Regions from separate parts of the Streptomyces sp. NPDC059897 genome, predicted to be linked through region 1. Evidence: riboswitches for the same ligand, from Rfam matches in the RefSeq annotation. Region 1 holds a riboswitch; each other region holds the start of a gene.
What was found. Region 1 has a riboswitch for thiamine pyrophosphate ahead of thiO (glycine oxidase ThiO). Riboswitches for the same ligand answer to the same signal wherever they lie in the genome.
Positions count from the first base shown of each region.

Region 2: it holds a riboswitch for thiamine pyrophosphate, as region 1 does, so the genes downstream of both, ACFV9W_RS16975 (thiamine ABC transporter substrate binding subunit) here and thiO (glycine oxidase ThiO) in region 1, are expected to answer to the same signal.
Region 3: it holds a riboswitch for thiamine pyrophosphate, as region 1 does, so the genes downstream of both, thiC (phosphomethylpyrimidine synthase ThiC) here and thiO (glycine oxidase ThiO) in region 1, are expected to answer to the same signal.

Region 1 is NZ_JBHWKQ010000060.1:34,805-38,703, forward strand. Features, by position in the region: gene thiE (thiamine phosphate synthase) at 1-164, opposite strand, end outside; gene ACFV9W_RS36555 (Rv2175c family DNA-binding protein) at 246-611, opposite strand; gene ACFV9W_RS36560 (NAD(P)/FAD-dependent oxidoreductase) at 728-1,960, opposite strand; gene ACFV9W_RS36565 (hypothetical protein) at 2,080-2,427, opposite strand; TPP riboswitch at 2,481-2,594, shown strand; gene thiO (glycine oxidase ThiO) at 2,592-3,788, shown strand; gene thiS (sulfur carrier protein ThiS) at 3,785-3,899, shown strand, end outside.
Region 2 is NZ_JBHWKQ010000013.1:104,030-107,928, reverse strand. Features, by position in the region: gene rlmN (23S rRNA (adenine(2503)-C(2))-methyltransferase RlmN) at 98-1,204, shown strand; TPP riboswitch at 1,237-1,377, shown strand; gene ACFV9W_RS16975 (thiamine ABC transporter substrate binding subunit) at 1,472-2,593, shown strand; gene ACFV9W_RS16970 (ABC transporter permease) at 2,569-3,899, shown strand, end outside.
Region 3 is NZ_JBHWKQ010000009.1:104,083-107,981, reverse strand. Features, by position in the region: gene ACFV9W_RS12910 (YibE/F family protein) at 8-1,345, opposite strand; TPP riboswitch at 1,417-1,588, shown strand; gene thiC (phosphomethylpyrimidine synthase ThiC) at 1,581-3,365, shown strand; gene ACFV9W_RS12900 (hypothetical protein) at 3,443-3,899, opposite strand, start outside.

The DNA of each region.
Region 1 (3,899 bases):
AGCTCCTCGCCGGCCTCCATGCCCTTGTCGCGCAGCTGCACGATGTCGACCCCGGCGGCCAGCACGGCGTCGAGGAACTCCGGCAGATCGCCCTGGCGCCTGCGCGCGTCGGTGCACAGATAGAGCCGCGCGTCAGCGAGCAGGGCGCGCTTGGAGTCCGCCATGAAAGTCCCCCCGTGGGTCGTGCGGTGTCGGTGGCGTGCGCACCACGAGGGTCGCGGTGCGCACGCCGGACGGTTGTCAGGTCAGACGGCGAGCGCCTGGGCGCGGCGCTTCACCTCCGTGCCGCGATTCTCGCTCAAGGCCTGCGCGGGCGTGCCCGGCAGGCTCGGGTCGGGGGTGAAGAGCCATTCCAGCATCTCTTCGTCGCTGAAGCCGTCGTCCCTCAGGACCGTCAGGAGGCCGACGAGCCCCTTGACGATCTTGTCGCCGTCGATGAAGGCGGCGGGCACGTGCAGTGCCCTGTTCTCACCGCGGCGCACGGCGATCAGCTGGCCTTCCTTGACCAGCTGCCGCACACGCGTCACCTCGACATCGAGCATTTCCGCGATGTCGGGGAGGGTGAGCCAGGCGGGGACGAGAGCATCGATCTTTGCGTCAATCTCGGTCACAGGACAAGCGTGCCATCCCGGACTGACACTCGGAAGCCGAGCCGGTGCGGATGGACCACGATCCCTCCCGATTCACCCCTTCTGTCACGCTTTGGACGGCCCGCGGGGTGACGGACTCACGCCACCGCGGACTTCAGCGGACGGGCCGGGTCCGCGAGCAGCTCCGGGTCGAGCGGGGTCCCCGACTGTATGAGCTTGCGCCCCTGGGCCAGGTCGCGCGGCTTGCCGACGGCGAGCACCGCCACCAGGGCCCCGTCGCGCAGCCAGCACACCGACCAGGCGGCACCGGCGGGGTCGCCGCGCCACACCGTCGCGTCCGCGCCCTCGTGGTGCCCCGCGTACTGCACGAACCGGCCGAACTGCTCGGACCAGAAATAGGGCACCGGGTCGTACACCGCCGGGGTCAGGCCGACGATGTTGGCCGCCACCGTGCGCGGCCCCTGCAGCGCGTTGTCCCAGTGGTGGACCATCAGGCGCTCCCCGTAGCGACCCGAGGGGAACGAGGAGCAGTCGCCCACCGCGTACACGTCGGGCACGGAGGTGCGCAGCCCGTCGTCCGCGAGGACCTCCCGGTGGGCGCCGAGCTCGATCCCGGAGCCGGCCAGCCAGCGGGTGGCCGGGCGGGCGCCGATGCCGACGACGACGGCTCCCGCGGGCAGCCGCGTGCCGTCGTCCAGGACCACGACGCCCGGCTCGATGCGCTCCACGCGCGCGTGGGTGCGCAGCTGGGCTCCGGCGTCGGCGTACCAGGCCGCCATGGGGGCGGCGATCTCGGCGGGCAGCGCCCCGGCCAGCGGCCGCTCGGCGGCCTCCACGACCGTGACCCGGCAGCCTGCCTCACGGGCGGCGGTGGCGAACTCGGCGCCGATCCAGCCGGCGCCCACGACCACCACGTCGTGCTGCTCGGCGAGGACGGGCCGCAGCCGCTCGGCGTCGTCGAGCGTGCGCAGCAGGTGCACTCCGGGGGCGGACCCCGAGCCGGGCAGCTGGACGGGTTCGGCGCCGGTCGCGACGACCAGCACGTCGTACGGGACCGGGCCCTCGGCCGTGTCCAGCTCGTGGTCGCCGGGCCGCAGGCCGGTCACCTCGCGGCCGAGCTCCAGGGAGACGCCGAGCGCCTCGAAGTCCACGTCGAAGGCCGAGCCCTCGGCCTTGCCGAGCAGCACCGCCTTGGACAGCGGCGGCCGGTCGTACGGCTGGTGGGGCTCGGCGCCGAGCAGGGTGACGGCGCCGGTGAAGCCCTGTTCGCGCAGCGCCACGGCGGTCTGCACACCGGCCATGCCCGCGCCCACGATGACGACGTTCCGCTGCCCCGAAGGCGCTCCGCTCCCGCTCCGCTGCTCACTCACGGGATCAACCTTAGGCACCTGATCTTGCGTCGGTCAGCGGTGCGGGCCACTCCCGCGCCGTGACGTCCTGCACATGTCCAGGCGGTTTAGCGATCAAGGTCGGGACGGCACTCCGGAGTTCACGCCCGGCCGGGAAGTTCCTCGACCACGCTGGTACCGCTGCCGTCCTGCGACTCCCACTCCCAGGTCTCGTCGAGGCGCACCCGGCCGTCCGGGAGCTCGGACACGGTCGAGACGCAGTGCCCGCAGGAAGTGGTCCCGTCGGTCTTCAGCTGGACGTAACGGAAGTCGAGCCGGTCGCCGGAGCGGGTCCCCACGAGGTGCCCCTCGACGACATCGCCGCCCGCGTAGTCGGCCGAGACCCGGCCGTCCCGCTCCCGGTACGTGAAGCGGGTGCGGGTGCCCACCTGACCGGGCGCCTGGTCGGCGACGGGGGACATCACGAGGCCGTCGAGAGATCGGGACACAGGTTCGAGGCTCCCTTACTGGGGGTCGCGGTGAACGGCTAGGGTGGCCAACGTAGAGCACTCGCGGGAGCCCGTACGCAGCGGGCTGAGAGGGAGGCTGGAGCGGCCTTCGACCGTCCGAACCTGATCCGGGTCATACCGGCGAAGGGAGGGGCTTGACGCCCATGTCGTCGACGCCATCCGTTCATTCGCACTCCTGCGACCGTTCGCACACCAGCGACGTCCTCGTCGTCGGTGGCGGCATCATCGGTCTGGTCACCTCCTGGCGGGCCGCGCAGCGCGGCCTGTCCGTCGCGGTCGCGGACCCCGAACCCGGCGGCGGGGCCGCCCAGGTGGCGGCCGGGATGCTGGCCGCCGTCACCGAACTGCACCACGGCGAGCAGACGTTGCTCGGCCTGAACCTGGAGTCCGCGCGCCGCTACCCGGGCTTCGCGGCCGAGCTGTCCGAGGCCACCGGGCAGGACCTCGGCTACCGCGCCTGCGGCACGCTCGCGGTCGCGCTCGACTCCGACGACCGCGCCCACCTTCGCGAACTGCACGCGCTGCAGACGAAGTCGGGGCTCGAATCGGAGTGGCTCTCGGGCCGCGACTGCCGCCGCCTCGAACCGATGCTCGCGCCGGGCGTGCGCGGCGGACTGCGGGTCGACGGGGACCACCAGATCGACCCGAGAAGGCTCGCGGGCGCCCTCGTGACGGCCTGCGAGCGCTCCGGCGTGACCTTCCACCGGTCATGGGCCGAGCGGCTCCGTGTCGTCCGCGACCGGGCGAGCGGCGCTGTCCTCGCCGACGGCACCGAACTCGCCGCGGACCAGGTGGTCCTGGCGGCGGGCAGCCGCGCCGGGCAGCTCGCGGGCGTGCCCGACGCGGTGCTCCCGCCGGTGCGCCCCGTGAAGGGCCAGGTGCTGCGCCTGACGGTGCCCAAGCGGTACGCGCCCTTCCTCAGCCGCACCGTCCGCGCGGTCGTGCGCGGCGGCAGCATCTACCTGGTGCCGCGCGTCAACGGCGAGCTCGTGGTGGGCGCGACCAGCGAGGAGCTCGGCTGGGACACCACGGTCACCGCGGGCGGCGTCTACGAACTCCTGCGGGACGCCCACGAGCTCGTCCCCGGCATCACCGAACTCCCGCTCACCGAGACCCGCGCGGGCCTGCGCCCCGGCTCCCCCGACAACGCTCCGCTCCTGGGGCCGACCGCCCTGCCGGGCCTCCTCCTGGCGACCGGGCACTACCGCAACGGCGTGCTCCTGACGCCCGTCACCGGCGACGCCATGGCGCACGCCCTGACCACCGGTGAACTGCCGGAAGAGGCCCGCCCGTTCACGCCGAAACGCTTCGGCACCGCCCTCCTGGAGCAGCCCGCATGAACGTCCACGTCAACGGCGAGCCGCGCACGGTGACCGCGGGCGCCACGCTCGACCTCCTGGTCAGCACGCTCACCACGGCGCCCCAGGGCGTCGCCGCCGCGCTCAACGAAA
Region 2 (3,899 bases), on a different contig from region 1:
AAGGCCGCTAAGCAGCGGCCAACGGCGACCGCCAGTGACAGGGGTCCCACGCGACGACCCCAGGTCACCCCCATTCGTCTGCGACACTGGTAACGCTATGCCTAAGCCCGGAGAACTCACGTTCGTCGCCCCCCGCGGAGCCAAGAAGCCGCCGCGGCACCTTGCTGATCTTTCGCCTGCTGAGCGGAAGGAAGCTGTTGCCGCGATCGGTGAGAAGCCGTTTCGCGCCAAGCAGCTCTCGCAGCACTACTTCGCGCGGTTCGCGCACGACCCCGCGGAGTGGACCGACATCCCCGCGGGGTCGCGCGAGAAGCTGCGGGAGGCGTTGCTGCCGGAGCTGATGACCGTCGTGCGGCATCTGTCGACCGACAACGACACGACGCGCAAGACGCTGTGGAAGCTGTTCGACGGGACGCTCGTCGAGTCCGTGCTGATGCGGTATCCGGATCGCGTGACGATGTGCATCTCGTCGCAGGCCGGATGCGGGATGAACTGTCCGTTCTGTGCCACGGGGCAGGCCGGGCTCGACCGGAATCTGTCGACCGGGGAGATCGTCCATCAGATTGTTGATGGGATGAGGGCTCTCCGGGACGGGGAGATTCCCGGGGGGCCCGCCCGGCTCAGCAACATCGTTTTCATGGGCATGGGCGAGCCGCTCGCCAACTACAAGCGCGTCATCCAGGCCATCCGCGCGCTGACCGACCCGGAGCCGGACGGGCTCGGGCTCAGCCAGCGCGGCATCACCGTGTCGACGGTGGGGCTCGTGCCCGCCATCAACCGGTTCACCGACGAGGGGCTGAAGTGCCGGCTCGCGATCTCGTTGCACGCCCCGGACGACGAGCTGCGTGACACCCTCGTCCCCGTCAATACGCGGTGGAACGTGCGGGAGGTGCTCGACTCCGGGTTCGAGTACGCCGCGAAGTCCGGGCGCCGGCTCTCCATCGAGTACGCCCTCATCCGGGACATCAATGACCAGGCCTGGCGTGGTGATCGGCTTGGGCGGATGCTCAAGGGGAAGCCGGTGCATGTGAACCTGATTCCGTTGAATCCGACCCCGGGCTCGAAGTGGACCGCCTCGCGGCCCGAGGACGAGAAGGCCTTCGTCGACGCCATCGCCGCGCACGGCGTTCCGGTGACCATCCGGGACACCCGTGGCCAGGAGATCGACGGAGCCTGTGGACAGCTGGCGGCCACCGAGCGGTAGCCTGGCCACAGTAAGTACGACAACTACATCTGTAATTCCGACAGGGGAGCGCCACAGCGCTGAGAGTGCGGCAACCGACAGCAGGCTTCACGGCCGGCATCGCGTCGACAGGCCGCAGACCCTCTGGACCTTGCCCGGGTCATTCCGGGTAGGAAGTTCGGACACCACTCAAGCTGTTGCGCCCTGCCCGGAGCCCCGCCGTCGTCGACGGAAGGGTTCCGGGCAGGGCCGCGTCTTCTCCTGGTCAGCTCCAGGAGGAATGAAGTAGTGAGCAAGAAGCAGTCGGCCGCCAGGCCGACCCGCACGTCGGCCGCCACCGTCTACGTCTCCGTGGCTGTGGGGCTTGGGCTCGTCGCCCTCTCCGCGTGTGGGTCGTCTGGTAGTGGCTCTGGTGCCGCGGGTGGGGATGCCAAGACCGTGACCCTGGTGAGCCATGATTCGTGGGCCGTTTCGAAGGGCGTGCTCAAGGACTTCGAGAAGAGTTCCGGGTACAAGGTCAAGGTCCTCAAGGACGGGGACGCCGGCGAGGCCGTCAACAAGGCGATCCTCTCCAAGGACAACCCGCAGGGCGACGTCTTCTTCGGCGTCGACAACACCCTGCTCTCGCGAGCGCTCGACAATGGGATCTTCGCCTCGTACCAGGCCAAGGGGCTCGATGAAGTGCGGGGCGAGTATCGGCTTGACAAGGGGAAGGAGCGGGTCACCCCCGTCGATACCGGGTCGCTCTGTGTCAATTACGACAAGGCGTATTTCAAGAAGCACGATCTCGCGCCGCCCTCGTCCTTCGCCGATCTCGCCAAGCCGGCCTACAAGAACCTGCTCGTCACCGAGAACGCGGCCACCTCGTCGCCAGGGCTCGGCTTCCTGCTCGGGACCGCCGCGAAGTACGGCGACGACGGCTGGCAGCCGTACTGGAAGAAGCTGAAGGCCAACGGGCTCAAGGTCGTGGACGGCTGGGATCAGGCGTACAACGAGGAGTTCTCGGGGTCCGCTGGTGGCAAGAAGGCCGGTGGTGACCGGCCGCTCGTCGTGTCCTACGCGTCCTCGCCGCCCGCCGAGGCCGTGTACGCCGATCCGCAGCCGAAGACCTCGCCGGTCGGCGTCGCCAAGGGGACGTGTTTCCAGCAGGTCGAGTTCGCGGGGCTGCTGAACGGCGCGCAGAACGAGAAGGGCGGCAAGGTGCTGCTCGACTTCCTGGTCTCCAAGAAGTTCCAGGAGGACATGCCGCTCAACATGTTCGTCGACCCGGTGACCGAGAACGCCACCGCGCCCGCCGACTACACCAAGTACGCGGTGAAGATCGACGACCCCGAGACCATGAGCCCGCGCAAGATCGCGGACAACCGGGACGACTGGGTGAAGTCGTGGACCTCGCTCGTACTGAAGTAGTCCCCAGACAGCGAGGCAACGCGGCGCGGCTCGGGCTCATGGTCCTGCCCGTCGTGTTCTTCGGGCTGTTCTTCGCCTATCCGGTCGTCGCGATCGTCGAGCGCGGGCTGCACGTCGACGGTGGCTGGGAGCTCGGGCGGCTGTTCGACGTGCTCGGGCAGTCCGACATTCGGCACGTCCTGTGGTTCACGGTGTGGCAGGCGCTCGCGTCGACCGCGCTGACGTTGCTGATCGCGCTGCCGGGGGCGTATGTCTTCGCGCGGTTCGAGTTCCCCGGCAAGCAGGTGCTGCGGGCCGTCGTCACCGTGCCGTTCGTGCTGCCGACCGTCGTCGTCGGTACCGCGTTCCTCGCGCTCGTCGGGAACGGCGGGCTGCTCGACGAGCTGTGGGGCGTGCGGCTCGACACTACGGTGTGGGCGATTCTGCTCGCGCACGTCTTCTTCAATTACGCGGTCGTGGTGCGGACCGTGGGCGGGCTGTGGGCGCAGCTCGATCCCGGGCAGGAGGAGGCCGCGCGGATGCTCGGCGCCTCGCGGTTCGCGGCGTGGCGGAAGGTGACGCTGCCGGCGCTCGGGCCCGCTGTCGCCGCCGCCGCGCTCATGGTGTTCCTGTTTACGTTCACGTCCTTCGGTGTCGTGCAGATTCTCGGCGGGCCGGGGTTCTCGACGCTCGAGGTCGAGATCTATCGGCAGACCGCGCAGATCTTCGATCTGTCCACCGCCGCCGTGCTGACCATCGTGCAGTTCCTCGCCGTCGGGCTGATCCTCGGCGTGCACGCCTGGAGCGTGCGACGGCGGGAGAGCGCGCTGCGGCTCGTCGACGCCGCGCACACGGCGCGCAGGCCGCGTGGGGCCGGGCAGTGGGCGCTCCTGGGTGGTGTGCTGGCGTGCGTCGCGCTGCTGGTCGTGCTGCCGCTCGGGGTGCTCGTCGAGCGGTCGCTCGATGCTCCGGGCGGGTACGGCTTCGGGTACTACCGGGCGCTCACGGACGCCGACGGCGGGACCTTCCTCGTACCGCCGATCGAGGCGATCTGGAACTCGCTGGAGTACGCGCTCGCCGCCACCGCCATCGCCGTGGTGATCGGTGGTCTCGCCGCCGCAGCCTTGACCCGGCGTGCCGGGCGGCTCGTGCGCGGGTTCGACGCGTTGCTGATGCTGCCGCTCGGGGTGTCCGCGGTGACCGTCGGGTTCGGGTTCCTGATCACGCTCGACGAGCCGCCGCTCGATCTGCGGTCGACGTGGATCCTGGTGCCGCTCGCGCAGGCGCTCGTCGGGGTGCCGTTCGTGGTGCGGACGATGCTGCCGGT
Region 3 (3,899 bases), on a different contig from region 1:
GCGCCTTTCAGCGTTTGCGCCGCCGGCCTCCGCCACCGCGTCCAGGAGCGGGAGCGGCCTTCGCGGGCCCCTGCTTCTCCGGGCGGTCGGCGGAGACCACGAGCGCGGCCAGTGCGGTGGTCACCGGCACCGAGGCGACGAGGCCGATCGAGCCGACCAGCGTCCGAACGATCTCCTCGGCCACCAGCTCGCTGTTGGCCACGTCGGCGACGCTGCTCTGCGCGATCGAGAAGAGCAGCAGCAGCGGCAGCGCGGCGCCCGCGTAGGCCAGGACGAGCGTGTTGACGACGGATGCGATGTGGTCGCGCCCGATGCGGATGGCCGCCCGGTACAGGGCGCGCCGGCCCAGCGTCGGGTTCGCCTCGTGCAGCTCCCACACGGCGGAGGTCTGGGTGACCGTCACATCGTCGAGCACGCCGAGCGAGCCGATGATGACCCCGGCGAGCAGCAGACCGCTCATGTCGATGTCCGGGTACAGGCCGTGGATCAGCCCCGTGTTGTCGTCGGTGTTGCCCGTCAGGGCCGCCCAGCCGATGAACAGCGAGCCCAATAGGCCGATCAGCAGCAGCGAGACGAGGGTGCCGAGCACGGCGACGGAGGTTCTGGCTGTCAGGCCGTGACACATGTAGAGCGCGATGAGCATGATCGCGCTGGCCCCGATCACCGCGACGACGAGAGGGTTCGACCCCTGCAGAATCGCGGGCAGGATGAAGAACGTCAGGACCAGGAAGCTGATCGCGAGCGCGATCAGTGCCATGACGCCGCGCATCCGGCCCACCACGACCACGGCGAGGGCGAAGATCCCGGCCAGCAGGGCCATCGGAAGCTTGCGGTTCACATCGGTGACCGAGTACTGCAGTTCCTTCGGCGCGTCCGGCGCGTAGGCGGCGATCACCTTCTGGCCCTCGTGCAACTGCCGCGGTGAGTCCGGCTGGACGACCTCGGTGAACGTACGGCCCTTGTCCTTGCCGCTGTCGATCCGGATCGTCGCGTTCTCACAGGTGCCACTGGTCTTCTGCTCGCCGGTGGTGCCCTGCTGCGCCGTGGGGTCCCCGGTGGGGCTCTGCCCCTGCGCGTGCACGGACGAGCAGTCGACCTTCTCGACCTGGGTGACCGTGGCCTGCTGCGTCTGCCGGTCGAAGCCGACCCCGCTGCGCTCGTGCGGCGGTGCGCCGCCCGGCCAGAGCACCGCGAGACCCACGACGACCGCGACCGCGAACGGGATCAGAACGGCCGCGATCACTTTGCGCAGGTGCCGCGAGACGGGCGCCGCCGGGCCATGGCTGTGGGAGTGCCCGTGCGGCGGGTGGGACGGCGGGGCTGGGGGCTGTTGGCTGGTGGTCACCGCCAGATCATCGCAAGAACGGAGGGGGCCCTCTGTTCAACGCGGCGTATGTCACGTTAGCGTGGAGGCGCTTTTGCCATCGCGGGAGCTCGGAGCACCGGGCTGAGAGGGCGCTGACCTTCGTCCCAGCGCGTTTCACGTGAAACAGCGTGGAACGGCGTGACCAGGGGACGAATACCGCTGCGTCGACCGCTGAACCTGTTACCGGGTAATGCCGGCGTAGGGAGTAGGTCTCATGACCACAACGGACGCACACACGCCTGCCTCCAGCTCGACCGAGGAGACCGGCCAGTCCATCGGCTGGCACAAGGGGTACATCAGGGGCTCGCGCCCCGACCTCCAGGTGCCGGTCCGTCAAGTGCACCTCACCAATGGGCAGTCGGTGACGCTGTACGACACCTCAGGTCCGTACACCGACCCGACCGTCGACACCGATGTCCGCCGCGGCCTCGCTCCGCTGCGGGAGAACTGGATCATCAGCCGCGGCGACACCGAGGAGTACGCGGGCCGCCCCGTCCGTCCCGAGGACGACGGCATCAAGCACACGTCGCCGCGCGGCGGCCTGCGCAACCTCGACGCGGTCTTCCCCGGCCGCCCGCGTCAGCCGCGCCGCGGCCGCGAGGGGCGGGCCGTGACCCAACTCGCGTACGCCCGCCGGGGGGAGATCACCCCCGAGATGGAGTACGTGGCCATCCGGGAGAACGTCGCGCCGGAGGTCGTGCGCGAGGAGATCGCGGCGGGCCGGGCCGTGCTGCCCGCCAACGTCAACCACCCGGAGATCGAGCCGATGATCATCGGCAAGCGATTCCTGGTGAAGGTCAACGCCAATATCGGCAACTCGGCCGTGACGAGCTCCATCGAGGAGGAGGTGGACAAGATGACCTGGGCGACCAAGTGGGGCGCCGACACGGTCATGGACCTCTCCACCGGCCGCAACATCCACACCACGCGCGAGTGGCTGCTGCGCAACTCCCCCGTGCCGATCGGCACCGTGCCGCTCTACCAGGCCCTCGAAAAGGTCGACGGCAAGGCCGAGGAACTGTCCTGGGAGATCTACCGGGACACCATCATCGAGCAGGCCGAGCAGGGCGTGGACTACATGACGGTCCACGCGGGCGTTCGCCTCCCGTTCGTCCCGCTGACCGCCGACCGCAAGACCGGCATCGTCTCGCGCGGCGGCTCGATCATGGCCGCCTGGTGCCTCGCGCACCACAAGGAGAGCTTCCTCTACGAGAACTTCGAGGAGCTCTGCGAGATCCTCGCGGCCTACGACGTCACGTACTCGCTCGGCGACGGCCTGCGCCCCGGATCGATCGCGGATGCCAACGACGAGGCGCAGTTCGCCGAGCTGAGGACACTCGGCGAGCTGAACTCCATCGCCAAGCGTCACAACGTGCAGACGATGATCGAGGGCCCGGGCCACGTCCCGATGCACAAGATCAAGGAGAACATCGACCTCCAGCAGGAGATCTGCGAGGAGGCGCCGTTCTACACGCTCGGCCCGCTGACCACCGACGTCGCCCCGGCGTACGACCACATCACGTCCGGGATCGGCGCCGCGATGATCGCCTGGTGGGGCACGGCGATGCTCTGCTACGTCACGCCCAAGGAGCACCTGGGCCTGCCCAACCGCGACGACGTGAAGACCGGGGTCATCACGTACAAGATCGCGGCGCATGCGGCGGACCTCGCCAAGGGGCACCCGGACGCCCAGGCATGGGACGACGCGCTCTCCGACGCCCGCTTCGAGTTCCGCTGGGAGGACCAGTTCAACCTGGCCCTCGACCCGGACACGGCACGCGAGTTCCATGACGAGACGCTGCCCGCGGAGCCCGCGAAGACGGCGCACTTCTGCTCGATGTGCGGGCCGAAGTTCTGCTCGATGAAGATCTCGCAGGACATCCGGCGCGAACACGGCACTGCTTTGTCGGAGGCCTCGGAGATCGAGGAGGGCATGGAGCAGAAGTCCAAGGAGTTTGCGCAGGCCGGCAATCGCGTGTATCTGCCGATCGCCGACTGACGGCATGCGTGCATGACGGTGGGGCCCCTCGTTCGCGAGGGGCCTCGTCGTCGAACGGCCCGGTGGCCGCCGGAGGGTCAGTCCGGCTGGTGGTCCGGGCCGCCGAAGTCCGGACTGGAGAAGTCCGGGCTCGAATAGCCGGCGCGCTGGCCCGTTGCCGTGCCGCCGCCGTCGGGGCTGCTGAACCCTGGCTTGTTGTAGCCGAGGTGCGGCATGCGCCCGCCGGAGCCGCCGCGGCCCCCCCGATGCGGGCCGCCGCCCGCCGAGGGATCCGCCAGGGCGTCCCGCAGGAACGGCAGGATGCCCCGGTCCAGGAGCGCGACACGCCAGGCTTCCCTGGCCTGCTTCATTTCCTCGCTGGCCTCGCCGTGCGTGCTCGCCTGGAGCGACGTCGAGCCATTGCGCAACGCCGCGAGCAGCAGGCAGACGGCCGCGACGAGAATGCTCGCCGCGGTGATCGCGCCGAAGACCCAGCCGAAGGTGCGCAGGGTCCTGGCGAAGGCCGGTACCGGGTTGAGCATGCTCAGGACGTAG